One region of the Peribacillus sp. NPDC097895 genome, then DNA from elsewhere that is predicted to be linked to it. Evidence: riboswitches for the same ligand, from Rfam matches in the RefSeq annotation. Region 1 holds a riboswitch; each other region holds the start of a gene.

Evidence for each region. Region 1 has a riboswitch for S-adenosylmethionine ahead of ACQKMH_RS14395 (methionine ABC transporter ATP-binding protein). Riboswitches for the same ligand answer to the same signal wherever they lie in the genome.
Region 2: another riboswitch for S-adenosylmethionine. It lies ahead of mmuP (S-methylmethionine permease); the one in region 1 lies ahead of ACQKMH_RS14395 (methionine ABC transporter ATP-binding protein).
Region 3: another riboswitch for S-adenosylmethionine. It lies ahead of ACQKMH_RS16430 (5-methyltetrahydropteroyltriglutamate--homocysteine S-methyltransferase); the one in region 1 lies ahead of ACQKMH_RS14395 (methionine ABC transporter ATP-binding protein).

Annotation. Positions count from the first base shown of each region.
Region 1 covers NZ_JBNNSH010000002.1:616,456-626,747, forward strand. Annotated here, with positions in the region: gene ACQKMH_RS14365 (YheC/YheD family protein) at 1-1,031, shown strand, start outside; gene ACQKMH_RS14370 (YheC/YheD family protein) at 1,035-2,402, shown strand; gene ACQKMH_RS14375 (YheC/YheD family protein) at 2,399-3,595, shown strand; gene ACQKMH_RS14380 (YheE family protein) at 3,659-3,862, shown strand; gene ACQKMH_RS14385 (hypothetical protein) at 3,960-4,148, shown strand; gene ACQKMH_RS14390 (MBL fold metallo-hydrolase) at 4,319-5,143, opposite strand; SAM riboswitch class I at 5,399-5,505, shown strand; gene ACQKMH_RS14395 (methionine ABC transporter ATP-binding protein) at 5,574-6,590, shown strand; gene ACQKMH_RS14400 (methionine ABC transporter permease) at 6,577-7,245, shown strand; gene ACQKMH_RS14405 (MetQ/NlpA family ABC transporter substrate-binding protein) at 7,294-8,115, shown strand; gene ACQKMH_RS14410 (iron-containing alcohol dehydrogenase family protein) at 8,187-9,293, shown strand; gene ACQKMH_RS14415 (EamA family transporter) at 9,531-9,785, opposite strand; gene ACQKMH_RS14420 (DMT family transporter) at 10,048-10,292, opposite strand, start outside.
Region 2 covers NZ_JBNNSH010000001.1:1,710,916-1,721,207, forward strand. Annotated here, with positions in the region: gene ACQKMH_RS08265 (nitroreductase family protein) at 1-134, opposite strand, end outside; gene ACQKMH_RS08270 (ring-cleaving dioxygenase) at 379-1,356, shown strand; gene ACQKMH_RS08275 (ring-cleaving dioxygenase) at 1,381-2,328, shown strand; gene ACQKMH_RS08280 (alpha/beta hydrolase) at 2,328-2,936, shown strand; gene ACQKMH_RS08285 (flavin reductase family protein) at 2,957-3,565, shown strand; SAM riboswitch class I at 3,804-3,906, shown strand; gene mmuP (S-methylmethionine permease) at 3,990-5,384, shown strand; gene mmuM (homocysteine S-methyltransferase) at 5,374-6,336, shown strand; gene ACQKMH_RS08300 (helix-turn-helix domain-containing protein) at 6,594-6,995, opposite strand; gene ACQKMH_RS08305 (asparaginase) at 7,237-8,211, shown strand; partial or broken gene aspA (aspartate ammonia-lyase) at 8,234-8,607, shown strand; partial or broken gene ACQKMH_RS08315 (hypothetical protein) at 8,671-8,946, opposite strand; gene ACQKMH_RS08320 (DUF4309 domain-containing protein) at 9,222-9,749, shown strand; gene ACQKMH_RS08325 (CoxG family protein) at 9,930-10,292, shown strand, end outside.
Region 3 covers NZ_JBNNSH010000003.1:30,883-41,174, forward strand. Annotated here, with positions in the region: gene ACQKMH_RS16415 (MIP/aquaporin family protein) at 1-653, opposite strand, end outside; gene ACQKMH_RS16420 (glycerol-3-phosphate responsive antiterminator) at 873-1,415, opposite strand; gene ACQKMH_RS16425 (hypothetical protein) at 1,608-2,045, opposite strand; SAM riboswitch class I at 2,235-2,335, shown strand; gene ACQKMH_RS16430 (5-methyltetrahydropteroyltriglutamate--homocysteine S-methyltransferase) at 2,418-3,521, shown strand; partial or broken gene ACQKMH_RS16435 (MFS transporter) at 3,573-4,076, shown strand; gene ACQKMH_RS16440 (hypothetical protein) at 4,178-4,702, opposite strand; gene ACQKMH_RS16445 (CaiB/BaiF CoA transferase family protein) at 5,188-6,291, opposite strand; gene ACQKMH_RS16450 (amino acid permease) at 6,561-8,045, opposite strand; gene ACQKMH_RS16455 (M4 family metallopeptidase) at 8,480-10,105, shown strand.

The DNA.
Region 1 (10,292 bases):
ACAACTACTTCACCGAAATAGCCAAAACGGCTAAATCATTCAATATGAAAGTTTGTAAATTCACACCGGAAAATATTGATATGGAATTAAAGAAAGTGCGGGGCGAGCGTTTTGATGCTGAGAAAGAAACGTGGATTCCTACATCTTTTGATTTACCCGATTTTGTATATGACCGCTGTTTCCATGGATTATCGCGCGAGACAACCGAAACGCGGGATAAAATCGATTGGTTAAAAGGTCATTCTAATTTTTTGGGGCTCGGCCTTCCTGGAAAGTGGGAAGTTTACCAAATCCTAAAAAAACACCCCCTGCTACAAGCATTTTTTCCAGAGACCTTTCAAGTAACGACATCTGAAGATATTATCGGTCATTTGGAACGCTTGAATAAAGTCATTATCAAACCTGAATTCGGTGCGGGCGGCACAGGAATCTATCTACTTTCAAAAACCGAAGAAGGCACTTTGGTATCCATGACGAAGAAAGGCACCAAATACGAGCGCCCATTTACCTCTACATCTCAGCTGAACAAATGGCTTCAGCATTTATTAAATCGATACCGTTACCTTTGCCAGCCATATTTGGAACTTCGCAATCAAAAAAACGAACCATTCGATTTGCGGATTTTACTTCAAAAAAACGAAAAAAATCAATGGATGGAACGGTGCCGCGGCATTCGCACGGGACAAAAAGATAGTATTACCTCAAATTTGGCCACTGGCGGGGAAGCCATTTCATTGGATACTTTCATCAAGAATAATCCGGAAGCCATTACGATTCCTGTCGAACAAAAGATCCAGCATATCCTTCGTACACTGCCTGCAGAAACCGAAGCTGTCTTTGAAAGGCTATTCGAGTTGGGAATTGATCTAGGTATCGATAAAAAAGGGCAAATATGGATAATGGACATTAACTCGAAACCTGGCAGGAAAATCATTCAGCTACTACAGCCGGAGACCATGAAAGATATACATCGCGCACCTTTTCAATATAGCCAGTATTTAGCCGAACATCTTCAGAAAGCAGGTGAATAAAAAATGAGAAAGACTTATCCTGCAGAAATTGCCGCTATCCCTGGCAATGTCCTCTTCTACCCTTCAGAACTTGGAGATTTGGCAGAGATTGAATTAATCTATTTCGGACAACATTCATGTCCTGCCACCGTGAAACAAAACCCGGCCATCAATCAATCAATCGTCCTATCGGAAAGTCTCGCGGAATCGCTTATATTCGATCACACCGATATTCCTCTTCATTTATTCATATACGGCAAAAGCATCCATATCGGACCGCTGGTTGGAATTTTTTCTTCAGGCTTCACCGGCCTTTCAAACAAACCGCTAGGGGAAAGATCGGATTTTTTCTCAAAGCTCCTTTCCCTGAGCAAAACAACAGGCTGTATCCCCTTTGTTTTCGGAGAGAATGTAATCAATTGGGATGAGGAGACAATCAAGGGTTATGTGTTTGAGAACGATAACTGGCACATTGATGAATTCCCTTTTCCAAATGTCATTTATGACCGGCTTCCCAATCGTTTGACGGAAAACCGCGATGGACCTAAAGAAGTGAAGCAAAAATTCCAAAAAGAATATACCATTCCATGGTACAATCCAGGTTTTTTCAATAAATGGGATGTAAATGAAAGGTTATGTGCGGATGAGCGGGCCCTGCCTTATTTACCGGAAACGTATCCATTTCAATCCATATCTGTGGTAGAAACCCTTCTTTCCCACTACCGTCAAGTTTATATAAAGCCCATTCATGGCAGCTTGGGTCTAGGCATTCATCAAATTCTTTACGATAAGCATGATGATGTGTATTATTGCCGCTATACAAATGAAGCTAAGGAAAATAAATTGCAAAAGTTTTCCACACTTGAATCCATCGTTAAACATATCTTTCATGACCGACCGCTTGAAAATCTTATCGTGCAGCAGGGCATTCCATTAATACGATCCGAAAAACGCCCAGTGGATTTCCGCGTTCATACGAACAAGGACAGTAATGGTATATGGCAGGTAACCGCCATCGCCGCTAAAATTGCCGGTACCGGCAGCGTCACGACCCATATTAAAAGTGGCGGGGTCATCAAAACGATTGCTGAACTTTTCGGAGATGACGCTGAAGCAAAAGAAGTCGAGAAAAAGCTCTCGGAAGCCGCACTAGTATTAAGTGACAGTATTGAAAGACACATGGACGGAATCATCGCAGAAATCGGATTTGATTTTGGATTGGATAAAAAGGGCCAGGTTTGGATGTTTGAAGCAAATTCGAAACCAGGACGCTCCATATTCTCACATCCAAAACTCAAGGATTTTGAATTGTTAACCCGAAAGCTTAGCCTGGATTACGCCATTTATCTTACGGAACAGACGATTACAAATGCCATCAGTGTGCAGCGATGAATATTTTTTACGATATCCCCTCTGAATCTTGGTACCACACCCAAGAGAATGGAGAACTATTCGCCGGCGCTGCCGCGGAAGAAATCCGCTATAAAAAGGACCATTTGAATCAAACACTATTACCAATCACGATATTTCCCGTTTCCAGGATGCTCGTCGTTGGGATATTGACTTCTTTCAATCCCAAAAGGGAATCAGGTTTAGGAGGAAACTTGACCCTTTTTCGGGATTTATCGTTATATTTATCGAAACATGGAATTTTGACCTATGCATTCACAGGAAACGCCCTTCATTCGGAGTCATTGAGAGGATATGTCTTTTCCTCCGAAACAAACAAGTGGATCGAGTGCAGGATGCCGCTCCCTGACATTGTCTATAACCGGATTCCATCGAGGCGCTACGAGTCATCCGGTGAATTCGAACGGATCATCAACCACATCAAAGAGCACCGAATGATTCTATTCAATCCCTGTTTTTTAGATAAATATGTAATGTTTGAAGCATTAAAGGAAGATGAATTCCTTTCCAATCACCTTCCGCCCACGACATTGCTGCGAAACGGCGAATGCCTTAATGCTTTCCTGGAGGCCCACAAGCATATATACCTAAAACCTTGCAAAGGAAGCCAAGGGAAGGGCATTTACACCATCATCAAAAATCCTGATGGTACACTTTTGTTCAATAGCCTAAAACATGGTGAATCCTTTCCGGATTTCACTTCATTCTGGGAAACAAAAAAAAGGGATTTATTAAAAAGAAGCTACCTTGCTCAACGAGCGATCATACCAAAAAAACTTCTTGGTCATCGTTACGATTACCGGATTCTCGTCCATTATGAAAAGGGATTTTATAATGTGACTGGCAAAGCTGTAAGGATGTCACAAACACAGGAAATCACTACCCACACTCCGAGAGGGGGTAAGCTTTTCCCCTATCAAAGCCTCCAATCAAGAAGTTTGGATCTAAACTTGGCGAATATTGCTCAAAAATGCGGAGAGATTCTTTCAAAAAAAATCGGATTTCTTGGAGAGTTTTCCATTGATATAGGCGAAGATGAATCGGGCTCGCTCTTCATATACGAAGTGAACTCAAAGCCCATGCAATTCGATGAAGAGGAAATTGAAGCCAACCGGCTTTTACATTTAAAAAATCTTTTCATTGAATTAACTTTTTCCAACCTGACAATAAAATAACACCTCCAGCTGCCGTTTTCCATTATAATTAAATGAGAGACAGCATATATGGAGGTAATACATATGATCACTCATTTTCAATGGGCACCACTGCATAAGAATCTGCCAGGATGGAAAATTTCCTTTTTCTTCAACAAACAGGTAGTCCAAGCTTTGTATCATAAAGATGGATCCATCGAGTGGACAGCCAACCCGCCTTCCGAAACAGATGAAACCAAACTCAAAAGCATGATCCATGACTTAATGGTCTTCCATGTATATGAATGAATGAATGAACCCACCCTTTTACATTCATGAAATCCCTAAACAGAATAAAAAAACCTCCTTTGCCTAAAACTAATGAAAAGGTTAGGAGGGATTTATTTTGGATAAAGAAAAAATGACATTTTTGAAAGATACCGAATATGATGGCAAGGACTCCGTTTACCTGGATATTGACCGTATCATCAATGAAGGAATGGCAGGCGGAAATGTATATGAAGTCGCTAATCTTCGAAACATCGAGGAAGCACATGATTTTTATGATGAAACCGATCCCAATGTCAACAACTAACGATGGTGGGTTCTCTTATGGAGAACCCGCCCCTTTATCCCGTTCATCTCCGTATCAAGAAAATATGCTTGCACTGCATTCCCCCTACATAAAATCCGACTTTTATAAGTCATTCAAGTTCTTGAATGACAAATAGAAAACATGCAGTCGGACAGTTAAACGGATAGCATTCAAATAGTCCCATTCTCCCTCGCACTCAAAACATTTTCGTTTAAAATCGATGTAATGATATGCTCCGAATCCCATTCATGGTCAGATCTCTCGATAAGGGGATAGCGATTCGGTAAAACGACTTGCTGTATTTCATGAACGGTCAGTCCTTGATCATGTAAACGCAAAATTTCACCACGTAGGTTTTCCAAATAATCCAGTTTTTTTCGAAACATTTCCTTTCCTTCGGGAACATGCCCCGCATGACAGCAAAAAACATCCTTAAAGTCATATTGGAGTAATCTTTTTATGGAATCGATGATGACCGGGACTGACTCTTCCCTTAGGACAAGCTTTGTTTTTGGTGTTACGAAAAGATCACCTGAAAAGAGCATGCCATTACTGTGATTCAAAAACACCATATGGTCTTTTGCATGACCAGGAGTAAAAATCGGCTCCCACGTTTGGGTACGGGAATGAATGGTCTTCCCTAGCGGCTCAGCTTTAAATGCGTCTCTCTTCCCCCAAAATTTTTTGCGATATTCAGGATATTCAGCATCCCTCGCACAAACATCGACCGACATCGGATGAATAAATATCGGGACCTGTTTATGTTCCTTTATCCAGGCTGCTCCCCCCGTATGGTCCTCATGATAATGCGTAAGGGCCACTAAATCGAAATCGGCAGTCTCATAGAATGGAATAAGTTCTTCCAACAATATCTGTGCGCCCGTATCAATCAATAGACCATCCGTTACAAAGACATAGACACTCATCCCCGATTTGATCCCACTTGGAGTCCCGTGCACACAAACCACATCATTTACCGTCTTGATTTCTATCATGCATTGCCTCCCCCATCATTGTAAAAATAGTTTATCTTTTTCACATTATTACAATAAATGTATTATCTCTTTACACATTTGACAAGGAAATAATGGAATAATCCACCTGGAAGGAAAGATATGAAAATGGCATCATAACCATTTGGTCAGGCAAAAAAATTATTCTAAAATTACAGAATCGATTGACAATGGATAAATTAACAAATAATATAGATTATATTAAAAAACTTGAAATATTCCAAAATAATAATAATTTACTTATCAAGAGTGACGGAGGGATCAGGCCCTGTGATGTCCGGCAACCGCCCCGATCGGGAACGGTGCCACTTCCTGCAGAATGATTGCATTCTGAAAGATAAGACGAGATATAATTTCGCTGCCTCTTTCAGAATAATGGAGACAGTTTTTTTATGTTTAAGGGGGAAGGTTCATGATTGAAATCCGTTCGGTCCGAAAGGAATACATCTCGAAAAAAAACCGAGTTATCGGAGTGGATAACGTATCTTTGACCATTCAAAAAGGGGAAGTGTACGGAATTGTCGGCTACAGCGGAGCCGGAAAAAGCTCATTACTCCGCTGCTTGAATTTGCTTGAACGTCCGACAGGAGGAAATATCATCATTGACGGGATTGACTTAACCACTTTATCAAGCAAAGAGCTTCGTAAACAACGTCAAAAAATCGGAATGATATTTCAACACTTTTCTTTGGTCAGTTCCAAAACCGTTTTTGAAAATGTTGCTTTCGCGTTGAAGGCTGCACGCCAATCGAAGGCTGCCATCAGGTTACGTGTATTGGAACTTTTGGAGATCGTTGGGCTCAGTGATAAAAAAGATGCCTACCCGGCCCAGCTTAGCGGTGGCCAGAAGCAACGGGTAGGCATCGCACGCGCTCTAGCCAATGACCCTACTGTACTATTATGTGATGAAGCGACTTCAGCCCTGGATCCTACAACGACTAAAGCGATTTTACAGTTATTAAAAAAGATAAGTCGGGAGCTAGGGATCACCATCGTGCTGATTACACATGAAATGGAAGTGGTCAAAGAACTATGCCACCGAGTAGCCGTCATGCAGGATGGCCGCGTAATAGAAGAGGGTTCCGTATATGAGATCTTTTCACAGCCTAAAGAGGAGTTAACGAAGCAATTCATTAGCAGTGTCCTGGATTTCGAACTTCCCTCACATTTGGTTGAAGAGAGTAAAGGAACGATCATCAAAATTCAATTCGAAGGGCAAACCGCCGGTGAATCGATTCTTTCGGATACTCTCCAATCCCATTCAGTAAAGGGTAATATCTTGCACGGTAAGATTGAGTATATTCAGGATATCCCATTTGGGATCTTGATCATTGAATTAATTGGTGAAGCCGAACAAATTCATTCGGCATTGGAATATATAAAGAGTCGTTCCAGCTCTGTGGAGGTGTTAAAACATGTCACTGCTTGAATCCATCGTCAATATTTTACCGGATCTTAATAAAGCCTTTATTGAAACGATTTATATGGTCGGCATTTCCCTTGCGATAGCCCTTCTTATCGGTTTGCCACTTGGCGTGTTACTGTTTACGACGACCAGGAATTTATTTTTTGAAAATATCGTCGTGAATCGATCTCTCGGCTTTGCAGTCAATATAGTCCGTTCAATCCCTTTCATCATTCTCTTGGTGGCTCTTCTTCCTTTAACGGATCTGCTAACTGGATCAACGATTGGGCCAAAAGCGGCATCTGTTTCCCTATCCGTATCCGCGATACCTTTTTTTGCAAGGATCGTTGAATCGGCATTGCGTGAAATAGACAAAGGAGTGATTGAAGCTGCCATTGCCGTGGGTGCCACTCCATGGATGATCATTAAGGATGTACTTCTTCCAGAGGCAAGACCGGGAATCATTCAAGGGCTTACATTAACGACCATTTCACTTATCGGTTACTCAGCAATGGCAGGGACAATCGGCGGAGGGGGAATCGGGGATCTGGCCATCCGGTACGGATATTACCGTTATGACAACACAGTCATGATCACGACAATCGTCGTGTTGATCTGCCTTGTACAAATCATTCAAATGGTCGGTGACAAAGCTTCATACTTAGTGAACAAACGATAGAATCACTCATTTTTTCAATGATTCAATACATTTCAGGAGGAATTTCATTTGAAGAAAATAGCTTCATTATTATCAGTCTGTGCACTCGCTCTTGGCTTGGCAGCTTGCGGAAGCGATGATGCATCACCAAAAACAGAAGACAAAAAAGAATTGAAGATTGGGGCGACTACCGGGCCCTACGCCGACATGGTTAAAGAAGCCATCAAACCAGGTTTGGAAGATCTCGGGTACAAAATAGAAATCGTTGAATTCACCGACTATATCCAGCCGAATAAGTCACTTGGCAACAACTCGATCGATGCCAACCTATTCCAGCATAAAGTGTATATGGATAACTTCGCTAAAGAAAATGATTTAGAGCTTTCTGACCTTATCATAGTTCCTACAGCACCAATGGGGATATACTCAAACAAATATAAAACACTGAAAGAAATTAAAGACGGTGCATCCCTGGCAGTGCCTAATGATCCAGTAAACCTCGCACGTGCACTAAAAGTACTGGTGGATGAAAAGCTAATTGAAGTCGATCCAAATGTCGATCCTTTAAAAATATCTGAAAAAGATGTAACGAAAAATCCAAAAAACATCCAATTCAAGCCATTGGAATCCGCTCAATTGCCACGGGCAACAGACAGTGTTGACCTATCTGCGGTACCAGGCAACTTCGCTCTTGCAGCGAAAATGGAACTCCAGGATGCCCTTGTTTTAGAAAATATGCCGGATATGTATCGAAACGTTGTCGCAGTGAATACAAAGGATGTTGACGCTCAATTTGCCAAGGATATAAAATCCGTAGTAGAATCCGACGAATTTGAAAAAGTGATTGATAGCAAATTTACCGGTTTCGGAAAACCAGCTTGGATGAAGTGATCAATAAACCACAATATTCGAGGCCTGTTTCCCTTTTCTGGGAACAGGCCTAAACATTAAGGAGAATAAATATGAATACCCTACTGGAAGTCCGCAGCGGCCCCGCCTATTATGCCTGCAGGGCAAATATTCTTGACACCCTGGAAGCAAAACTGAGTAAAGGGAACATAAGCAAAGTACTCATTATTCATGGAGAAAAATCATGGAAAGCTGCTCAACCCTTTTTTCCTTCATTAATAAATATTGAAACCGCCTTCTTCACATACAGTGGGGAATGCAGTGACTCAGAAATTGAACGCGTCAGGAAGGCTGCTCTTCAATTAGGTGTGGATGCAATAATCGGCATCGGCGGCGGTAAGCTGCTCGACCTCGCCAAATCGGCCGGAAACTCGATTCATAAGGATATCATCCTCATTCCAACTCTGGCTTCCACCTGCGCTGCATGGACACCTCTAAGTGTCATATATGATAATGATGGTTCATATGTTCGTTATGACATTCATGAAAGAAGCGCCTGGATGTTACTTATCGAGCCAGGAATACTATTGGATTCCCCCATTGCCTATTTACGGGCTGGAATCGGTGATACATTGGCGAAATGGTATGAAGGCAATGCACTCGTGGAAAAACTAGCCACCAAGTCTGTCTGTATTGAATTGGCGCACATAGCCGCAAGGCAATGCCAGGAAGTTTTATTGACATATGGCGAGGAAGCCCTCGAAGATTTAAAAAAGGGTAAATGGACAGATGCACTAAAGCATGTGATTGAAACGAATATCGTCACAAGCGGTCTAGTTGGTGGCTTCGGTGACCAGTTCCTGCGTATTGCCGGTGCCCACTCCATTCATAATGGCATGACTTCCATCACGCAAACACATCATTTGCTTCACGGGGAAAAAGTGGCATATGGCATTTTAGTCCAGCTAATGTTAGAAGGGAAATTCTCAGAAATCCAACATTTACTGCCATTATACAAGTCACTTAAACTGCCGATGACATTATCTGATATAGGTCTGAAGATTGAAGACAGAGCGGAACTTCAACAAATTGCAGCCATCTCTGTCCAAGAAGGGGAAGGCATTCATCTTCTATTCCCTGATATTAGCCAGGAAAAAGTGACAGCCGCCATGGAAAACCTTGAAATCCTTACAAACCATGCAAGCAAATCCATGAACTAAAAAAACGATGGGGAATCTCCTTATCAAGACCTAAATCGTAAAAAGTCATAAAAAATAAAGGGTGATACATATTAGTCATGTATAATATGTATCACCCTTTTACTTCTTGTTCAACAATCGCGCCAGATTGTTGAATATCCTAATTTTAAATATTTAAGATTATTTTCTGTTCCGATTAACTTTAGTTTAGAGATTTTTTATAGAACAAAAGCACATTATACACAAGGATATTCTCTATTAATTATCCTTTCTAGCCCATTTTCTAAAAATATCAGGATTCGAAAACAAAAGTGCTAAAAGAATGATTAATATGCCAATCTTATGCTGCAAAAATAATGGATCTTTTAAAATAATATAGCCTAAAATTACACCAATAACCGGGCTAATATAGTTGCTAAAAGAGGCAAATAATGCTCCCTCTTCTTGAATTAAGAGAGTATACAGCATATAGACAATTCCTGCATGGAATATACCTAAAAAGATAATATACATTATTTGTTAATTATTGATATCGCTTTGTAATGGCTTTTCAAAAAGGAATACCATTGGCAATAGGACAATACTAGCAATCCAAAAAATTTTTTTTGTATTGGTTGTGTAGTTTTTCTTTGATTGGAACAGACTTATCACTGATAAGCAAATTGCACCGATCAGTGCTTTCAAAGCAGACAACGAAATGGAACCTACATCATTCGTTACTCATTCCACGAAGAAATATTGAGATCCCCAAATGAAGCTTATGATTAGCAAGAGACTAAATTTTTTTATTTGATTTGCCCCTTGCACTAAAATAGTTTGTACCAACAACACCGATGATAATGATAATTGATCCTGCTATGTGGTATAAATGAAATTCCTCTTTTAAAAAAATGACCCCTGCTAAAATGGTAATGAGCGTAGCAAAATTACTGAAAACACTCATTTTCGATGCGTCTATTTTTGATAAAGCATAGTTGGAAAGATAGGACGTTCCTAAAGACGATAGGATACCTAAATATA
Region 2 (10,292 bases), on a different contig from region 1:
TTGAAAGCGGAAGGGGAATATTGAACGGCATGATCGATAACTTCTTTAATCCTTTTATTAGGGACAACACGTTCCTTGCTAAGGGAATAATAAGATCGTCTATCTTCAATTGCGCTTAGGAAATCTTTTGCCATAAATCACACCTCCATTCATTATACCGACTTATTTTGACCTGTTTTTATTTTTTTTATTATAAGTGGATACGGTTGAAATATTTGAATGTAATGGTTGACAAATAAATCACTATCATTTATCTTTAAATCAAGATATCTGTATTGAAAGTATTATTCGCTTAGGTATATATCTTGAATTCGAGATATTATTCAAAGAGTAATTTCTCTCTGACTGGGGAGATTTAAAAAGATAGGAGGGGTACGGATGGAATTAAAAGGATTACATCATGTTTCGGCGATTACAGCTCGAGCGGGAAACAACTTTGAATTCTACACGAAGGTCCTAGGGATGCGATTAATCAAAAAAACGGTGAATCAAGATGATGTTCGTGTGTATCACTTATTTTATGGAGACCAAATTGGTTCACCTGGTACGGAATTGACGTTTTTTGAAATTCCCAATGCTGCCCGTACTCATGAGGGAAACAATAGTATTTCAGAAATTTCTTTAAGGGTGAGGGATGATGAAGCACTTGGATTTTGGAAACAACGATTTGAGGAATTCAATGTTGAGCATGATGAAGTATCGACCCGTTTTCAACGGAAGGTGCTTTCTTTTAAAGATCCTGAAGGGCAAAGGCTTCTTCTGGTTTCCGATCGGGATAATAATGGCGTTCAAGGAGGATTGCCCTGGGATAGGAGCCCGGTACCACAAGAGTTTTCCATCCTTGGATTAGGACCAGTAAAACTTACTGTACCCAATATTGAACAGACAGAAAGCGTTCTTACTGAGGTATTAGGGTTCAGGAAGTCAGGCACATACCCATCCTCCATTAGAGGGCAAAATCCGATTGTCGTATATGAGACAGGTGAGGGAGGAACAGGGGCGGAAGTCCATGTTGAAGAAAGGAATGACATACCTCGAGAACGGTTGGGGAGGGGCGGAGTACACCATGTTGCCTTCCGGGTGGAAAATGAAGAGGAACTGAGAAAATGGATAGAGAAAATTAGTGAATCGAATTACGTGAACTCTGGATATGTGGACCGTTTTTATTTTCGTTCACTCTATTTTAGGGAGGCGAATGGCATATTATTCGAACTAGCTACTGATGGACCTGGTTTTGCTGTGGATGAAGCGGAGCAGCACCTAGGTGAGAACCTTGCCCTGCCACCTTTTTTAGAATCGAAAAGGAAGGATATTGAATCCAATTTAAAACCATTGAATACAAAATCTACAAATTAATCAACGGGAAAGGGAGTAATCGGTATGCAAAAGCAAAATGCGGGAATACATCATATAACAGCCATTGTAGGTAATCCTCAAGAGAATGTGGATTTTTATGCTGGAGTATTAGGGATGCGTATGGTGAAGAAAACCGTTAATTTTGATGATCCAGGCACCTACCATTTATATTTCGGAGATGAATCAGGTTCACCGGGCACAATTATCACTTTCTTCCCTTGGCCTGGGGCATACAAAGGAACAATTGGCTCTGGACAAGTGGGGGTAACGACATATGCCGTTCCGGAAGGTTCAATGGGTTTCTGGGAAACGCGTTTGGATAAATTTAACGTAGACTTTGAAAAGGTTTCACGTTTCGGTGAGGAATATCTCGAATTTCAAGATCCCCATGGTTTGCAACTTGAATTGGTTGAGCGTAAAGAAGGTAAAAATAGCGCATGGTCATTTGGCGGTGTACCAGCAGATAGGGCGGTAAAGGGATTCGGCGGTGCCGTATTATTGACGTCAAAACCGATCAAAACGATGGAACTATTAGAAGAAGTGATGGGCCTGCAAAAGATGGGGGAAGAGGGCGATTTCATCCGCTTTAAATCCACTTCGGATATCGGAAATTTGATAGATGTTAAAAAATCAGTTTTGCCAAATGGGAAAATCGGAGTCGGAACTGTCCATCATCTTGCTTGGCGTGCAATCGATAATGAAGATCATAAAGAGTGGAGAGAGCATATCGGTAACCATGGATATGGTGTGACACCCTTTAAAGACCGTCAATACTTCGATGCCATTTATTTCAGGGAGGATGGAGGCATTCTCTTTGAAGTTGCCACAGATCCACCTGGATTTGCTCATGATGAAACAAAGGAAACGATGGGTAGTAAATTAATGCTGCCGGCATGGCTGGAAGAAAAAAGGGGAATCATGGAGAAAACGTTACTGCCGGCAGTGCCGAGAGTACTAGAGGAGGATAAATGATGAAGCATATTTTTCAAAAAGGAAGTAATCCGGAGGCACCGTTACTTTTGCTTTTACATGGTACGGGAGGAACGGAAACAGATCTCTTGCCGTTAGCGGAAATGGTTTCACCGGGTTCATCCGTATTGAGCGTACGGGGAAATGTACTTGAAAACGGAATGCCTCGATATTTCCGCCGGTTATCTGAAGGGGTTTTTGATGAAGAAGATTTGATCTTCCGTACGAAAGAGCTTTATGAATTCTTGGGCTTAGCGTCCGGAAAATATGACTTTGATCGTGACAAAGTGGTAGCATTAGGTTATTCTAATGGTGCCAATATAGCGGCAAGTTTGATGTTCCATTTCGAAGGGGCATTACAAGGAGCGATACTTCATCATCCAATGGTGCCTAGGCGCGGGCTTGCATTGCCTTCCCTCTCGGATATACCTGTTTTTATTGCTGCAGGTAAAAACGATCCGATTTGCCCGGCAGAAGAAACGGAAGAACTCAATCAACTATTACTGCAAGCTGGTGCTACAGTGGATGTTCGCTGGGAAAATTATGGTCATCAGTTAACACGTTCAGAGGTTGAGGCAGCAGGTTCATGGTTTCAACAGAAATTTTTATAAGAATGAAAGAGGGAATGAAGATGATTTCAGTTAATCCTGAAAGTCTGACTGAACGGGAAAATTATAAGTTTTTGACTGGAAGCATAATACCGAGACCTATAGCCCTTGTTACGACACAATCCGAAACCGGTACAATCAATATAGCGCCGTTCAGTTTTTTTAATATCGTCAGTTCCAATCCTCCGATGATTTCCATTTCTATTCAACGGAAAGAAGGCGTTTCAAAGGATACAGCCCGAAATGCCATTCAATCGGGTGAATTCGTTGTTCATATCACAGATGAAAACAATGTTGCTGATGCAAATAGAACGGCCAAGGAACTCCCACCGGACGAAAGTGAATTGGGACTTACTAATTTCACGCCGGCAGTTAGTGATAAGGTATCCGTACCAGGATTGCAAGAAGCGAAGATACGCTTTGAATGTATATTAGAGCATGCGATACCATTGGCAGGTTCCAAGAATAAACCTGGTTGTGATTTATTGATAGGAAAAATAGTCTGCTATCATATAGAGCAAGATATTTACCATAATGGCCGAATTGACCAGAATGGGCTAAAACCTGTAGCAAGATTAGCAGGTCATACTTATACCAAACTAGGGGAATTATTTGAAATAGAACGTCCTTAAGGAATAAGAAAGAAAGTGGTGACATTTTTTAAGATGTCGCCATTTTTCTTAAAACAAAAAAAATATTCCCGGTTAGTATTATCACCAATCAAATATGGTGAACGACTGTGCTAAAACAAGCAATCCTTTCATTTCTATGCCAGGGAATCAGACTTGTAGGAATTTAAAGGAAGTCTGAATTATCCAAAACAAAACTTGACAATTTTTTCATAGGTTGATAGAGTTATAAAAAAATAATTTCTTATCCAGAGAGGTGGAGGGACTGGCCCTATGAAACCTCAGCAACAGGTCTTCAAGGACACTGTGCTAATTCCAGGGGGTGAAACCTTGATAGATAAGACCGAACGTTTTTATTTGTCAGTAACGCACTCTTTTTTAGAGTGCGTTTTCGTTTTTTCTGGATGCAAGATAGAGGAGAGTAGGAATGGAAAACAAAAGGAAGCATGATTTTCAAAGGGAAATGCAAGCACGTCATATAATAATGCTATCGCTTGGCGGGGTGATTGGAACTGGTTTATTCTTAAGTTCGGGTTATACGATTCAACAGGCTGGCCCGTTTGGTACAATCCTTTCGTATCTGATTGGAGCATTAGTGGTCTATCTAGTCATGTTATCTTTAGGTGAGCTGGCAGTACAAATGCCCGAGACAGGTGCGTTTCATAGCTATGCAGCGAAATACATAGGACCAGGGACAGGATATACAGTAGCCTGGTTGTACTGGCTAACTTGGACTGTCGCACTGGGTTCGGAATTCACGGCTGCAGGATTGTTGATGCAGCGATGGTTTCCCTCAATCAATGTCTGGATATGGAGCGCTTTATTTGCCATTTTGGTTTTTGTCTTAAATGCGTGGACTGTTAAGTTTTTTGCTGAATCCGAATTCTGGTTTGCCTCTATAAAGGTATTTGCGATTGTGATATTTATTATGTTAGGAGCTGCGGCAATGCTAGGTTTTATCCCCGTCAATCATTCGCAATCAGCTCCGTTGTTTTCCAATTTTACACATGCAGGATTATTTCCTAATGGGGCATTTGCCATTCTAATGACGATGCTTGCGGTGAATTTTGCATTTTCTGGAACTGAATTAATCGGAATTGCAGCTGGAGAAACGGTTAATCCAGAAAAAACGATACCAAAGGCAATCCGTATGACATTATGGAGATTAATTATTTTTTTTGTAGGAACCATCGTCGTATTATCCGCATTATTGCCTATTTCGGATGCAAGCGTATTAGAGAGCCCTTTTGTAGCAGTTCTTGAACGGATTGGAGTGCCATATGCAGCGGATATTATGAACTTTGTTATATTAACGGCCATTTTGTCTGCTGCAAATTCAGGACTATATGCCTCATCCAGAATGCTTTGGTCACTTGCGGATAAAAAAACTATATCACCAATATTTGCAAAATTGACAAAACGGGGTGTTCCGATATATGCGGTCATTTTCAGTATGTTGGGCGGTGGTTTGGCCCTGTTCTCGAGTATTATTGCTCCGGATACTGTATACATAGTACTGGTATCCATTTCGGGACTAGCCGTGGTTGTAGTTTGGATGAGTATTAGCGCGTCACAGCTTCTATTTCGCAGACGATATATAAAAGAAGGAAATTCAGTAAATGATTTGGCTTATCGTACACCATTATATCCACTCGTACCAATCGTTTCCTTCATGCTATGTCTTGCTTCTTGTATAGGAATAGCATTTGATCCTACACAACGAATTGCACTATATTGTGGTATTCCATTTATTTTGTTTTGCTTTGGAAGTTATTATCTAACACAAACTATAAAGAAAAGAGGAGTAGGCCATGAAGAATAAAATGAATCCGATTGATGCTATTTTACGAGATCATTCAGTCATGATTTTGGACGGAGCTCTAGCTACAGAGCTTGAAAGGCATGGGTGTGATTTGGATGATCCCCTGTGGTCCGCGCGTGTATTAATTGAAAATCCAGAAGTGATTTATCAGGTTCACTCTGACTATTTTCGTGCTGGAGCAGACTGTGCGATAACGGCAAGCTACCAAGCTACTGTTGAAGGTTTCGCCCTCCGTGGAATACAAGAAAAAGAGGCTTTGGAGTTAATAAAGAAAACGGTGTTACTTGCCAGAAGAGCAAGGGATGAGTTTTGGAAGGAAGAAAATCAAACGATTAGACCTAAGCCATTGGTCGCTGCATCCGTTGGACCTTATGGGGCTTTCCTTGCAGATGGTTCAGAGTATGTAGGGAACTATGGTGTTTCAGATGAAACTTTAGCGTATTTTCATCGCTCAAGAATATCTGCTTTAATTGAATCAGGAGCTGATCTCCTAGCATTTGAAACGATTCCTTCCCTGCAAGAAGCAAAAGTATTGGATTCATTATTGAAAGATTATCCAGATGTGTATGCTTGGCTATCATTTTCTTTGAAAAATGAGAAAGAGATAAGTGACGGTACCTCCCTGGAGGAGTGTGCGAGATTGTTTGAGAGCAGTGAGCAAATTGCAGCAATTGGCATTAACTGTGCCCCAGTATCAGGTATCACGGAAGCCATCAAGTTGTTGAGTGCAAACACACAAAAGCCAATAATTGTTTATCCTAATTCTGGTGAAACCTATAATCCAGAAACTAAAACTTGGCATGGCCAAGAATCATGTAACAGCCTCGACCTGAAATCTGAAGAATGGCACCATGCAGGGGCCCGTTTAATTGGAGGATGCTGCAGAACGGCACCTCATCATATTGAAGAGATTTCAAGAAAGTGGCGACCATCTGAGGTCGTGTCCTCATAGCCAATTTTAATAGAAAACTTTTTTAAGGTGTGTAAGAAGAAGGGATGCTCGTAAATAGTCATAAAATGAAAACAAAAAGAACAGGAATGAAGCAACCTGTTCTTTTTGGTATCTTTATTCAGGTTCAGTTATGCTGCTCGCAACAAACCGGATTTCAATTACATTTCGATGGGAACAGATCTCAACTTTCCCGTGACACACTGCTTATGTGTTTATATTTCCTTATGAGGTTCATAGAATAATCCACCTACAATACCCTAGCTCAATGGATCATTTGGATCATTTTGTTTATAGCGATTTACTTCCACTTCCCGCTTAGCTCTAATAAACGCAATAAAGTGAATCATTTCTTCTTCAGAAAGAGAGGTTCCATCGACAGCTAGCTCCAAATTTGTTGAAAAATCCGTTAATTCCCTGACTTGACTCGATTCTGTCGAAACCCCTTCAGGCTTATAAGCTGTATCATCAATTCTGCCTAGAATGTAATCCGTGGACGTCTCATATAAGCCAGCTAATAAATTAATCGTTTCCAATGAAGGGCGGCGATGACCCGATTCATAACCGGCATAAGTACTCTTGGCGATTCCGAGTCTGTCAGCCGTATATTGCAAAGACCACCTTTTGCCCTTTCTTAATGTAGTTAATCTATTTAAAATCATCCTTATTACTCTCCTTTGTATGAAGCTATTATAACATCATATGACAATAAAGTGTACGCGTAATGAATAACTTCCGCTTGATTTCACACGGGTTCATGACTATAATTACATGAGATGTACGCGTAACGTAGACGATTGAGAAGAATTCATCCTTTTCTGAGATGCATAGAATGATGGCGATTCGGGGAGGCTTATGGGAGGTAGAATGGTGGAGAATTTGAAGGTAAAAAAGAAGAAGTTGATGTTGATTACTACCGGTGGGACAATTGCTTCGTTAGAAGGGAAAAACGGACTTGTTCCAGAGATGAAAGCTGAGGAAATTTTAGGGCACCTACCAGGTTTGGATTTACTATGTCAGATTGATAGTAAGCCTTTGATGAATATTGATAGTACAAATATGCAGCCGGAAGATTGGACAGTAATGGCAAAATCCATCCATGAGCACTATCATGATTACGATGGCTTTGTTATCACCCATGGAACAGATACAATGGGTTACACTTCAGCTGCACTCTCATATATGTTACAAGATTCAGGAAAACCAATTGTTATTACAGGTTCTCAAATCCCAATTGCCTTTAAAAAGACAGATGCCAAAAGAAATATCTCTGACGCGATTCGGTTTGCTTGTGAAGAGATTGGCGGAGTATATGTGGTTTTTGATGGTAGAGTCATTCAGGGTACAAGGGCCATTAAGCTGAGAACGAAAAGTTATGATTCATTTGAAAGTATTAATTATCCTTATATTGCTTCTATATACAAAGATAAAATTGAGTATGGTAAGCCTGTTCCTTTACCGAATAATAAGGAAGTTAAGTTGGATACTTCCATTTGCACGGATGTTGCTTTGGTAAAGCTGCATCCCGGAATTAAGCCAGAATTCTTTGATTTTCTGAAACATCAATATCGAGGTATTGTCATTGAAAGTTATGGGAGCGGCGGTATTCCATTTCAAGGTAGAAATATTCTAGAGAAATTGAATGAGCTGGTACAGTGTGGAATATCCGTTGTCATTACTACCCAATGTTTAGAGGAAGGGGAAGATATGGATATATATGAAGTGGGACGAAAAGTAAATCAGAATGTCATCATTCGTTCCCGAAATATGAATACGGAAGCTATCGTTCCCAAGTTGATGTGGATATTAGCCAAGACACAGGATTCAAAGAAAGTGAAGGAAATGATGGAAACACCGATAGCAGAGGATATTACATGATAAACATACAAAGGAGCAAGGGGAAGTATTCCTTGCATTCAATTTATTGCAATTAATTAGCCTTATGAACATGCTTTCAATGTCTTTACATTTTATTGTTTGGAAGGCTATAAAGCAAATGAGCAACATTTAAAAGATAATGTCGAACAAAGGTCGGAGTGATTACGGCAGTCAATCCGCACCTTGGTTACGAAGTGGTTTCACGTATTGTGCGTGAAGCGATGTTAAAAGGCATCAGTTCACGAACTTTGTCTACAAGATGATGTGTTGAAAGAAGAAGAATTGGATTTGATTCTAAATCCTTATGAGATGACAAAACCCGGTATAGCGGGAGCTTCTCTTTTTGATGGTAATAATCGTATAGTAGTTGAAAACATTAATCTAAATGATTTTTGATGTAATGACTTTGCCTTTAGGACCCACCGTAGGTTTTAAGGCATAGTCATTAATTATATACAACTAAAATGAAAGTTTCCCCAAACATTCATAAGCTGCGTAAGAGTATCGCGAATTGAATATTCGAAAAAGTTCACGAACATTCCATGTAATTGCAAAAACCACTACTGCCAGAACACAAGAAATCGTTATTAATGTAAAACCTGCATTCCAACATGCAAAGTCTACTACATATCCCATAATAGCATTAGCCGCTACAGATCCACCCAAATATCCAAATATGCCAGTCAGTCCTGCTGCAGTGCCTGCAGCCTTTTTAGGAACTAAATCAAGTGCTTGCTTGGCTTCAAGTTAACTAAGTTCTGATTAGGACTAGTTTTTGATCAGGATAAATATATAAATAGAAATACAGCTCACTTGAAATGGCTTAATCAGTTTTAATATTTCATTTAAGGTTTTTTTCTGAACCAATGGTATGTGTCCAAAGTGCCAATGAATAGTAATAGTAAAGGTAAAACCAGAATGACATACGCAATTTTTCATCTTTTTTTAGATATTTTAAAAAATGTAATTAGTCATTTTTAGGTGGGAAAGGGAGGATAGCTTTGAAACAAGTGAATCGTTTTATTCGAAGCGTTACATTTTTAATGCTAGCATTGCTTATGTTTAGTGGGCAGGCCGCTTGTGCTTCATCAGATTCAATATCATCGCAATCTACGCCAGACCTTTTGATTCGGCAAATCATGGGTTTAGCCTATGAATCCCAGCAATCCATTAACAGTGGACCATTTTCTGTAGGTGATTCGTTGAAGAAAGTGGAAAAAGCCTGGGGTGCACCGGAAGATTTAAGTACCGTTGCAGCCAATTATTGGAGCCGGAATGTCCGATTCCTCTATGACGGTTCAACAGGTAGAAAAACGATTACCGCCATTGATGATTTTGATCCGAAATTGCAAACCATTCATTTATCCATGTTGAAGGGATTGATTGGTGAGCCTGTAAGTGAAGTGGAGCAAGAAGGGATGTACTATGTCACTTATACCGATTACTCAAATTATAAAGTGGTCTTCGTGTTTGAAAGCGCCTGGATTAACCCTGATCCAAGATTGAATATGTATACGGTTGAATTTGCGACAGATTAATAAGTAACCACCACACAAAAGAAATCGTCCCTTTATTGCAGAGGGGCGATTCTTTGCTGTTATTATCTTTTTCTTACCACCGGGAGAATTCTATTTAAGAATCTATTCTTACCGTTCTAATCAATATTGTTCAGCCATACATTAACAAGATGGAAGTAAAATGATTAAGGGGGAACTGCTTTGTCAGAAGGATTGCATAGTATCATTTTACCGGTTTCAATAGACACCGTATGGGGGTTTGTAAGTGTCATAGATAGTTGGGCACCTCTTGTACCAGGGTATATCAATCATGAGATGATTAATGATGGGACACTTATATGGGAGTTTAAAAGCGATTTAGGATTGATGAAAAAGAAAATTAAACTTGAAGTGAATATTTTGGAATGGAACGAACCCGACAAGGTAACATTTAAACTACGGGGATTAAATCAAAAATTTGATGGGTATGGCTATTTTTTAGCAGAACAGTGCGGTATCGGACAGACTAAAATGACTGGCTGCTTGGCGATAACGGCAAAAGGAGCTAAAGCCCCGATCGTTAAT
Region 3 (10,292 bases), on a different contig from region 1:
CCAACAACCGGAATCCATGCATAGCCCCAATTCGATTTTCCCTTACCCGGTATAGGCAGAAGGAAGTGAGCAATACGAGGTCCAAGGTCACGGGCAGGGTTTATGGCGTAGCCTGTTGTTCCTCCAAGCGACATCCCGATAACAACAATCAATAAACCGACAGCAAATGGATTCAGACCTTCTGTAAACTTGCCGGCTCCAATAAATAATAAGCCAAGAACAAGGATGAATGTACCAATCATTTCACTTAAAAGATTTGAAAAAGTATGAGGGATAGCTGGTGAGGTTGAAAACACACCAAGCTTTGTACCTGGATCCTCCGTAGCTTTCCAGTGAGGCAAATAATGCAAAAATACTAGAGTCGCGCCTATAATCGCCCCAATCATTTGTGCCACGATATACCCTGGCACATCAGCCCAAGGAAAATCTCCATTGATAGCCAATGCTACTGTAACAGCCGGGTTTAAATGTGCTCCACTTATGGAGCCTACTGCAAAGACACCCATTGTAACAGCCAATCCCCATGCAATCGTGATGACAATCCAGCCAGCATCTTTGGCATAAGATCCCTTTAAGGAGGATCCTGCCCCAATACCTGCACCAAATAAAATTAAAATCATCGTGCCTACTACTTCTCCCCAAAATGGAGTCATACATGACCCCTCCTCTTATAGAATGATGCCTTACCAACAAATAAAAGGAGATTCACAACAGAACTATCCTCAATAAATGAGTATGTCTGGTGTGAATCTCCTAATCTCCGTCACATGTATTAACTTGTAATTCAAAATATACTAGTTTATGAAAACGCTGTCAAATATTTTCTGAAAGATTCATTCTTTTTTCTGTAATTTTTTTGACTTTTGACCCTATTAGACGATATCCCACAATTCAGTTTTGGAAGTGGTGATTGCGGACGCTCCCGCTTCAAGGGCATTCAGGACTTCTTCCGAAGTCCGTATAAGACCACCTGCAAAAATGGGAGTTTGTAATCGTTCTTTCACTTCTTTTATCATCCATGGCATTGCGCCCGGCAATACTTCGATATAATCCGGCTTCGTTTTCTGTACCAGCTTATAACTTTTCTCCAGCGCATGTGAGTCTATTAAAAAGATTCGCTGGATGGCAATGACTCCCTTTTGCTTCGCTTTCAAAATAACGCTTGATTTTGTCGAAATCAGCCCATAGGGGTGATACTCCTGACAAATGAATTCTGTCGCGTATTCATCACTTCTTATGCCATGGATTAAATCGACATGATAAATCATTTTCTTATTATGCTGCTTGGCCATCATGCTTACATTTTTCAATTGGGAAATATGCAAGTCAAGAAACACACCAATTTCATAGGAACTATCTAGAAATCTTTCAAAATCCTTCATGCTTGCAGAGGCAGGCAAAATCTTCTGGTCCATCCATTTTCCCCCTTATGTCCCGGAAAAACTCTAAACTTTAAGTTTTTTAGTATATTTTAAAGTGCTTGATTTATCAAACACATTTTTTCTTATCGAAGAATCACTTGTCACCATATCCTTACACTAACATACCTGGTATCCCCAATACAGTACGGGGAAGAATGTATGTAAAATCCCCCTAAAGATGATTCATCATAAAGAGATTTTCAGTTTCAATGCACCTTCGACAAGCTCATACGATTTAATCGTGCCCACGGGGATTTTTCTCACGATATTCCAAGCATTCACATTCATTTTGATCATTCTATTTTCAAATTCAAAAAATGGCGGTCTGTTAAATATCTTATGATTAATGAAATTCCTATCAATAGGTTTCATTTCCACTAATTCAAATGAAATCGTTCTATTATCAACGTGAACCGGTTTTATTGTAATCCGGAAAGGTACATTTTTCTTAAACATCATTTTTTTCACTTCCGTCGTTCCCCAAAGCACTATATGCTTTGGCGTAATCTCGACTTTTATTTTCTGCTCATTAGATTTCATGTTTATAATTCTCTCTAGCATGGATGCAGTTACCTTTATCGGTATACCATTCCCAAAAACATTAAAGTGATCGAATGTATTCATCCCGGCTTTCCCCCTCTGACTTTCAATAACCCACCTCGCATGCGTGGGTTATAGCATATGCCAGGTTCACCAATGTGGTTAATCATCATGCAAAGCTACTATGAATAATCGCTATATTCTAAATTTTCCGCCTCTACCCTTGACCTTTATCATAACTCCCTGTATAGTCATAATTAATTTAATAGACAACTCTTATCCAGAGAGGTGGAGGGACTGGCCCTTTGATACCTCAGCAACAGACTTTTCATGTACTGTGCTAATTCCAGAAGTGTAAAACTTGAAGATAAGAAGAGTAAATAGCTTTGTTGCCAACACCTCTTCTTATTTTTAAGAAGAGGTGTTTATTTTATCAAAGGGAAGAAGGTATGCAACATGTCAATCACATTAACGAAAGCACCATTTAGAGCGGACCATGTCGGAAGTTTATTAAGACCAGATCGTTTACATATAGCTAGAAAGCAATTGAAGGAAGGTACCATTTCGGCGGAGCGACTTCGTGAAGTTGAAACGGAAGAAATCGAATTGATTGTCGATAAACAAATTGAAGTTGGATTAGAGGCCGTGACGGATGGGGAGTTCAGACGAACTTGGTGGCATTTTGACTTCCTCGAACATTTAAATGGCATCGAGGGATATGTAACTGAAAAAGGTCTTACATTCGATGGGGTGCAAACTGAGCGATATAATGTTCGCAATACAGGAAAGGTTTCATTCAATCCCGAGCATCCCTTCATTCATGACTTTATTGAATTGAACAAAATAGTGGACGGACGTGCCGTTGCCAAACAAACCATTCCCAGTCCCAATCAATTGTTTGCTGCCGGTGTTCATAATGAAGACATCTATCCTGATATCGAGGACTATGCAAATGATGTCATTAAAGCGTATCAAGCTGCTTTGAAAGCCTTTTATGAAGCAGGTGTGCGTTACCTTCAATTGGATGATGTATATATTGCCAGACTTTCAGCTCCAGATTTTCAGTTCAAAGATGGAAAATATTCGAGAGAACAATTAATCGATTTAGCACTGCGTGTAATTAATGGTGCATTGGAAGGAAAACCCGAGGATTTGGTCGTCACGACACACTTATGTCGTGGAAACTACCAGTCAACGTGGGCATTTGAAGGAAGTTATGCACGCATAGCCCCAACATTATTGGCAAAAGAAAAAGTAGAGGGATTCTTCTTGGAATATGACGATAACCGCTCAGGGGATTTTAAACCATTGGAATACATTCCAAACGGCGGGGCCCGGGTCGTTCTGGGAGTCGTCACTTCAAAAAATGGGGAAATTGAAGACAAGGAAGCTGTTAAGGCACGCATTAAAGAGGCCTCACAATTCGTTCCCCTCGAACAACTATGCTTAAGCCCGCAATGCGGATTCGCTTCCACCCATCATGGCAACAAGCTTACGGAAGAACAACAATGGGAGAAGTTGAAATTCATCGTTGATGTAGCAAAAGAAGTTTGGGAATGACGAGGCGGCGACATTATTACTGATTTACAGGATTCGAACAACCTAATCGGCAGCCCCTACCTGCTATCCGTATCAGGGATAAGTGACTCTCTACTTAGCACGGCTTTGCTTATATTCGGCATCGCCAGCCTGATCGGATCAAAGTTTGGCGGATATAGTATGGATCGATGGGGTGTATCATTTACACTAATTGGCGGTATGGCGCTGCATATTGTGATGATCATCATGTTATCCATCGTTACGAATTCATTGATGGGCGTTTTGATAATCCTTACATTATGGTCGTTCGCAGCATGGTCATCAGGGCCGACACAGCCATATCATTTAGCGACCCTTGAGCCTGAATCATCAGGAGTCATGCTCGGTCTGAATCAGTAGATGATGCAATTGGCCATGGCGGCCGGTGCTGGAATTGGCGGTGTTGCTGTAGAACAAGTATCCCTTTCTTCCATAACCTGGATCGGTGCAACAGGCGTTGCCATTGCCATGGTCATTGTTCTGGTCCTTTCAAGTTCATCCTCAAGCAGTGAAATAGTAGAGTCCATAAAATCTTAGAACGTTATATAAACATCCATCATAAGGCGATATAATAGCCTTATGATGGATCCTAAAGCTGAAAGCAACAAAAAAAGAACGTCCATCAGCACGTCCCCTTTTTACTTGCAGCTATCTTCATCATCCACTTTCTTCACAAATATATCATCGGTCACCCTATCTTCCAGCTTGTTCTTCAAGACCAATTCTGCGGCCTTCCCATCACTAGGCGACCCGTCCGAAAAATACATCGGAAATAAGGAGAAAAACATTACATAGAAGGAAAAATATATGAATTGATACCAGATTACCGAGCTTTCCAAGATATTCTGATACACTAAGCTATATATGATCAACATACTGACTAAATTAAAGGTAGCCCCCCCTAAATAAATCAGCATATTCGTCAATCGATTATCATGTTTCAATCCTCTGAACTCGCAAGTCCCATTCCAAAAATAATATTTCCTTACCTCTATGTTCCGAAAGGCGAAAAGTTTATTACCACAACCGATCAAGATTTTCTTTTCAGATCCTCCAAAAATCGTCACAAAGAAGATATGCCCGCTCAAATGTATCAGCGTAACGATTGGCATAATCAAAAAAAAGGAAAATAGAAATTTAATGATATCAGTGAGACCAAACATTTTAATCCACCATCCTTATCAAAGAAATTTTCTTATGAACCTTTTTACAAGGATGATACACTAATACCCAGTCCAAACTAGTTATAACTAGTAATTTTTCACAACATTATTTATTGATTTTCAACATCGATTTAAGAACCATTTAGCCATTTTTAATTTAATTCGGCCTTCCGCCTACTTAATTCGGCCTTCCGCCCACTTAATTCGGCCTTCCTCTTACTTATTTCGACCTTCCTCCCTTTAATTCGGCCTTCCGCCTACTTAATTCGACCTTCCTCCCTTTAATTCGGCCTTCCTCCCTTTAATTCGGCCTTCCGCCCACTTAATTCGATCTTCTTCCTACTTAATTCGTCCTCTTTCCACTTATTTCGCCCTACTAAATGTTGTCGCATCAGAGGTATTTACGTCGTTATTGCGAAAATCCGATTCATACAAAAACAAGGCTATCTCTCTCCAATATTGGAATGTGATAGCCTTGTTTGATCTTATTTTTCATTAAGGGTACGAAGTATCTCTGCGTTGCTTTGTCCCGGCTTCAGTCCCGCATGTTTATATTCAGGGGTGAAAACCGATGTTTTGATTGGGCAGGCAATTTGCTTCTGTTCATTTCCTTTTCCGTCAGGTACTTCGACGATCATTCCCCTATCCTTCAATTGGGGATGGTTGGTCGCTTCGGTAAAGGTCAGCACTGGTTCTGCGCATGCCTCGAAGTCAGCAAATATTTCCTGCCATTCATGGAAATCCTTTTCCAGGAAAGCTTGTTGGACGAACGTTTTGAATCGGATTCCGCTTTCTTCATCGCTGCCCATGCTCAGTTCATACAATTCCGGTGCCCCGATGGCTTCACATAAAGCTTTGCGAAATGGGGGCTCGAGACTTCCAACGGAAAAATAACGTCCATCTTTCGTTTCGTAAAAGTCATAAAAAGATCCCCCGTTTAACATCAATTTCTCTGGCTCAAGTTCCATGTCCCCTTGTAAATTCAGAGGTGCTGATATGGCATTCAATGCAAAACTGCAATCGGTCATGCTGATGTCGATGGCTTGGCCTTCCCCTGTTCGCTCCCTGTAAATGACAGCAGACAATATGCCGATAACGGCATGCAGTGAACCTCCAGCAAGATCGGCTATTTGGGTTCCGTTTTTTGCAGGGCCGCCTCTTTTTGTTCCGGAATAGCCTGATAAACCTGCAATCGATAGATAATTGATATCATGGCCCGGTCGGTCCTTATAGGGACCGGTCTGGCCGAATCCCGTGATGGAACAGTAAATCAATTTCGGATTGATCCGTTTTAATGCCTCATACCCCAGTCCTAGGCGTTCCATGATGCCTGGACGGAATTGTTCTATGACGATATCGTAGTCCTTCACTAGATTTTTTACGGATTCGATGGACTCTGATTGTTTTAAATCAAGTGTGATCGACTTCTTCGATCTGTTAAGATATTGGTTCACACCCCATGAATCACTTGCTCCCGGCCTCTCTACCCTCAAAACGTCCGCTCCTAAATCCGCTAGCATCAAAGTGGCAAATGGGCCTGGCAATAACGTTGAAAAGTCCAATACTTTTAAATTAGTCAATAAGGTCATCAGCTGCGCACCTTCCCTTTCCATTGGAAATATTCAATCGGATACACATGCAGTTAACGCTTTCCCCGTTGTTCTGTGCATGCCATTTAGCTACATAGAGATTACGATTATCATATAACATCCCCTATTAAATTTGTATGAATTTCCATTTATAAAAAATAAAAAGCCAGGAATCATCCTCCTGGATTCTGTTTATGAGCCTAAAGATAAACAAATAAAAGCCGGACAATTTAAAACTCATTGTCCGGCTGATTTTACTTATAGCTTGTTCATTCGTATTTTTTGTCAAAGTCAAACTCGACTTCATCAAGTTTAACGAACTTAGTCTTTCTTATCATTTTATAGCCAAACCATAGACCAAGGAAAAGCGGGATTCCCAGGTATGCAGCTATAACACTGCCCCAATCAATCTGGTCTGAGAAAAAGGCTTGGATATTTTGGGACAGGATGACGATCAGACCAATTAAAATGGCAAAGATCGGTCCTATCGGGAACCATAATGCTTTATATGGCAGCTTCTCCAATGAATGACCCTGAGCGATGTATGCCTTCCGGAAACGATAATGGCTGATAGAAATGCCCAGCCAAAAGATAAATCCAGTAATTCCAATGGCATTCATTAACCAAATATACACTTTACCATCACCGAATATAGAAGCTAAAAAGGCTAGCATACCGATGGAACATGTCAACACCATTCCTGCAACCGGTACTCCGCGTTTATTAAGTCTTGCAAAAATACGTGGTGCTTGCCCATCTTTTGCCATTGAATATAACATACGCGTAGATGCATATAGACTAGAGTTACCTGCTGATAATACCGCTGTCAAAATGACTGCATTCATAAGCGAAGCGGCAAAGGCAACTCCAGCCTTTTCAAAAATGAGCGTGAATGGGCTTACCATGACGTTATCCCCTTGTAAACTTGAGTTCGTATAAGGGATAAGCAGCCCTATAACAAAGATTGCCAATACGTAAAAGAGCAAGATTCTCCAGAAGACACTTTTAATGGCCTTTGGTATATTACGTGCAGGATCCTCACTTTCACCCGCTGCCACACCGACAATTTCGGTACCTTGAAAAGAAAAGCCCGCAGCTATGAACACGATGAAGACACCCATGAACCCACCCGGGAAAGGCGCGTCGTCGACTGTGAAGTTTTTAAAACCTACTGCTTCGCCACCCATGATGCCGACAATCATTAGTATTCCAACGATTATAAAAATAACGATGGCTGTTACTTTTATGAAGGAAAACCAGTATTCTCCTTCACCATATCCTTTAACGGATAAATAGTTTAATAGGAAAATGAGCACCAGGAATGAGGAACTCCATAACAATGATGGACTATTCGGAAACCAAAATTTCATGATCATTGTTGAAGCGGCCAACTCTGCCGCTATGGTCATCGACCAATTGAACCAGTATGTCCATCCCAAGGCAAACCCAAATGCCGGATCGACGAATTTCGTTCCATAGGTACTGAATGAACCGCTTGTCGGCATAAAGGCGGCCAGTTCCCCTAAGCTCGTCATCACGAAGTACACCATTGCGCCAACTAAAGCATAAGCAAGTAATGCGCCGCCTGGCCCAGCTGTATGGATAGCTGCCCCGCTGCTAAGAAACAGCCCGGTGCCAATAGCTCCTCCAATGGAAATCATCGTTAAATGCCGAGATTTTAAACCGCGCTTTAATTCTTGTTCTTCTTGCTTTGGAGGATGCTGAAAGATGTCGTTTTCTTGTTTTGGTATCATTAATTTCATCCCTTTCTACATAAGCGCTTTCATTTATGGGGAAATCCATTTAATAAATTTTCCTATTTCATCGAGTTTCAAATAGTGCTAATTTACAATTCGAATATTCCTATTCTGAATATATGCAATTTTCATGCCAAATTTAAAAACCGCACTATTCAACAAATAAACCATTTATTTGACGAAATATTTTGCACTTTACGCCACGATTCTTTGCACTTTACGCCATGTTTCTTTGCACTTTTATTCATTCGGTTCAATTTAAATACATTCCAAATATTACTAAAAGAATAAACCCAAAGAACATTTCTATAAAAAACCATTTTTCTCCATTTTATTCCTTTAAATGTCATATTTTTTGTGAGTTTTCTCCATTTGATAATAATTGTGAAACGATGTAAAAATGAGGTATTCTCATGAAGGAGTTGAGTGTTATGAAAGGTAAGGTATTTTTAGGAACTGCACTATCCATCGGTCTATTATTTTCTGCTATTCCCCATCAAGAAGCTTTAGCGGCAAAAAATGTGTTAAGTGTTGAAAAGTACAATAAGCATAAGGATTCGCTAGAGTACAAGTCTGGGAAACTTACGGACCCATCAACGCAATCGGCAGAGGATATCATTCTTACCTTTTTTGATGAAAACAAAAAGTCTTACAAACTAGAAAAGCAAAAGGCGAAAAACTCCTTCACGATCCAGAAAGAAAGCAAGGATGAACTAGGCAATACCGTCCTTAGATTGCAACAAACCTATAAAGGCGTACCTGTATGGAACTCCACACAAGCAGTATTGATTGATGCTAAAGGTGTATTGACGGTCGTATCCGGTACGGTTGAAGCCAATCTAAATACGAAATTAGGGAAAAAGGCTAACAAAGGCATCAGTAAATCCGAAGCTATTAAAATAGCGGAAGCGGATTTGGGGTTCACTCCTGCCTATGAACAATCACCTGAATCTGACCTATATGTATACGCAAATGAGGGCAAGGCCGATTATGTATATAAAGTCAATTTGAAATTCTTAAGTCCGGAACCAGGAAATCATGAATATTTCATTTCAGTCAAAACGGGTAAAATCCTGAATAAATATAATACACTAGATGAAGTGACGGGGACCAATTCCGTCGGAACGGGCACCGGCGTCTTAAACAACACCGTTTCTTTGAACACTACCTTATCCAGCGGTCGATACTATTTACAAGACAATACACGCGGTAAAGGCATATACACTTATAATGCCAATAACCGTTCAAGATTGCCTGGTACACTCATGTCCAACACGACCAATGCTTTCACTACTTCTACCGATAAAGCGGCTGTGGACGCTCATTTTTATGCGGGTAAAACCTATGATTATTACAAATCCACATTTGGAAGGAACTCTTATGATGGTAATGGAACCATTCTGAAATCAACCGTTCATTATGGCTCGAGATACAATAACGCATTCTGGGATGGCACCCAAATGGTCTACGGTGATGGGGACGGCACGACGTTCATCCCATTGTCCGGCGGACTGGATGTCGTTGCACATGAATTGACGCATGCTGTGACTTCCTCGGAATCCAATCTTACCTATCAATATGAATCCGGTGCTTTAAATGAGGCGATTTCTGATATTTTTGGTACAGTCGTAGAATTTAAGAATCAGAGTGCCAAAGCTGATTATCTGATTGGAGAAGATATTTACACACCTAATATTTCCGGTGACGCACTCCGTTCAATGGCTAATCCAACATTGAATGGTGACCCTGACCATTATTCGAACCGTTATACGGGATCAAGTGACAATGGAGGAGTCCATACGAATAGCGGAATTATTAATAAGGCAGCTTATTTGATCTCTGCAGGCGGCACTCATCACGGCGTGACTGTATCTGGAATCGGCATTGATAAACTAGGGAGCATCTTCTACAGGGCAAACACGATTTATTTAACTTCCTCATCCACTTTTTCACAAGCCAGAGCAGCAGTTGTACAAGCTGCCTCTGATTTATATGGTTCAAGCAGTGCAGAAGTCACAAATGTCAAAAATGCCTTTACAGCAGTCGGTGTGAACTAAAAGAATCAGAACCTATATGACTAACACCTCCCTAGCTTACTTTTAGCGGGGGGTGTTTTTTCGTTTGTATATATGCACTTGGGAAGGATAGTTTGGCCAATGAGAAGATTAATTCGGCCGTTCTGATCATTATTTCGTCCTTGGAGTTCATGATGAATGAAAGTTTGCAAAGTAGTAAGATAATGAT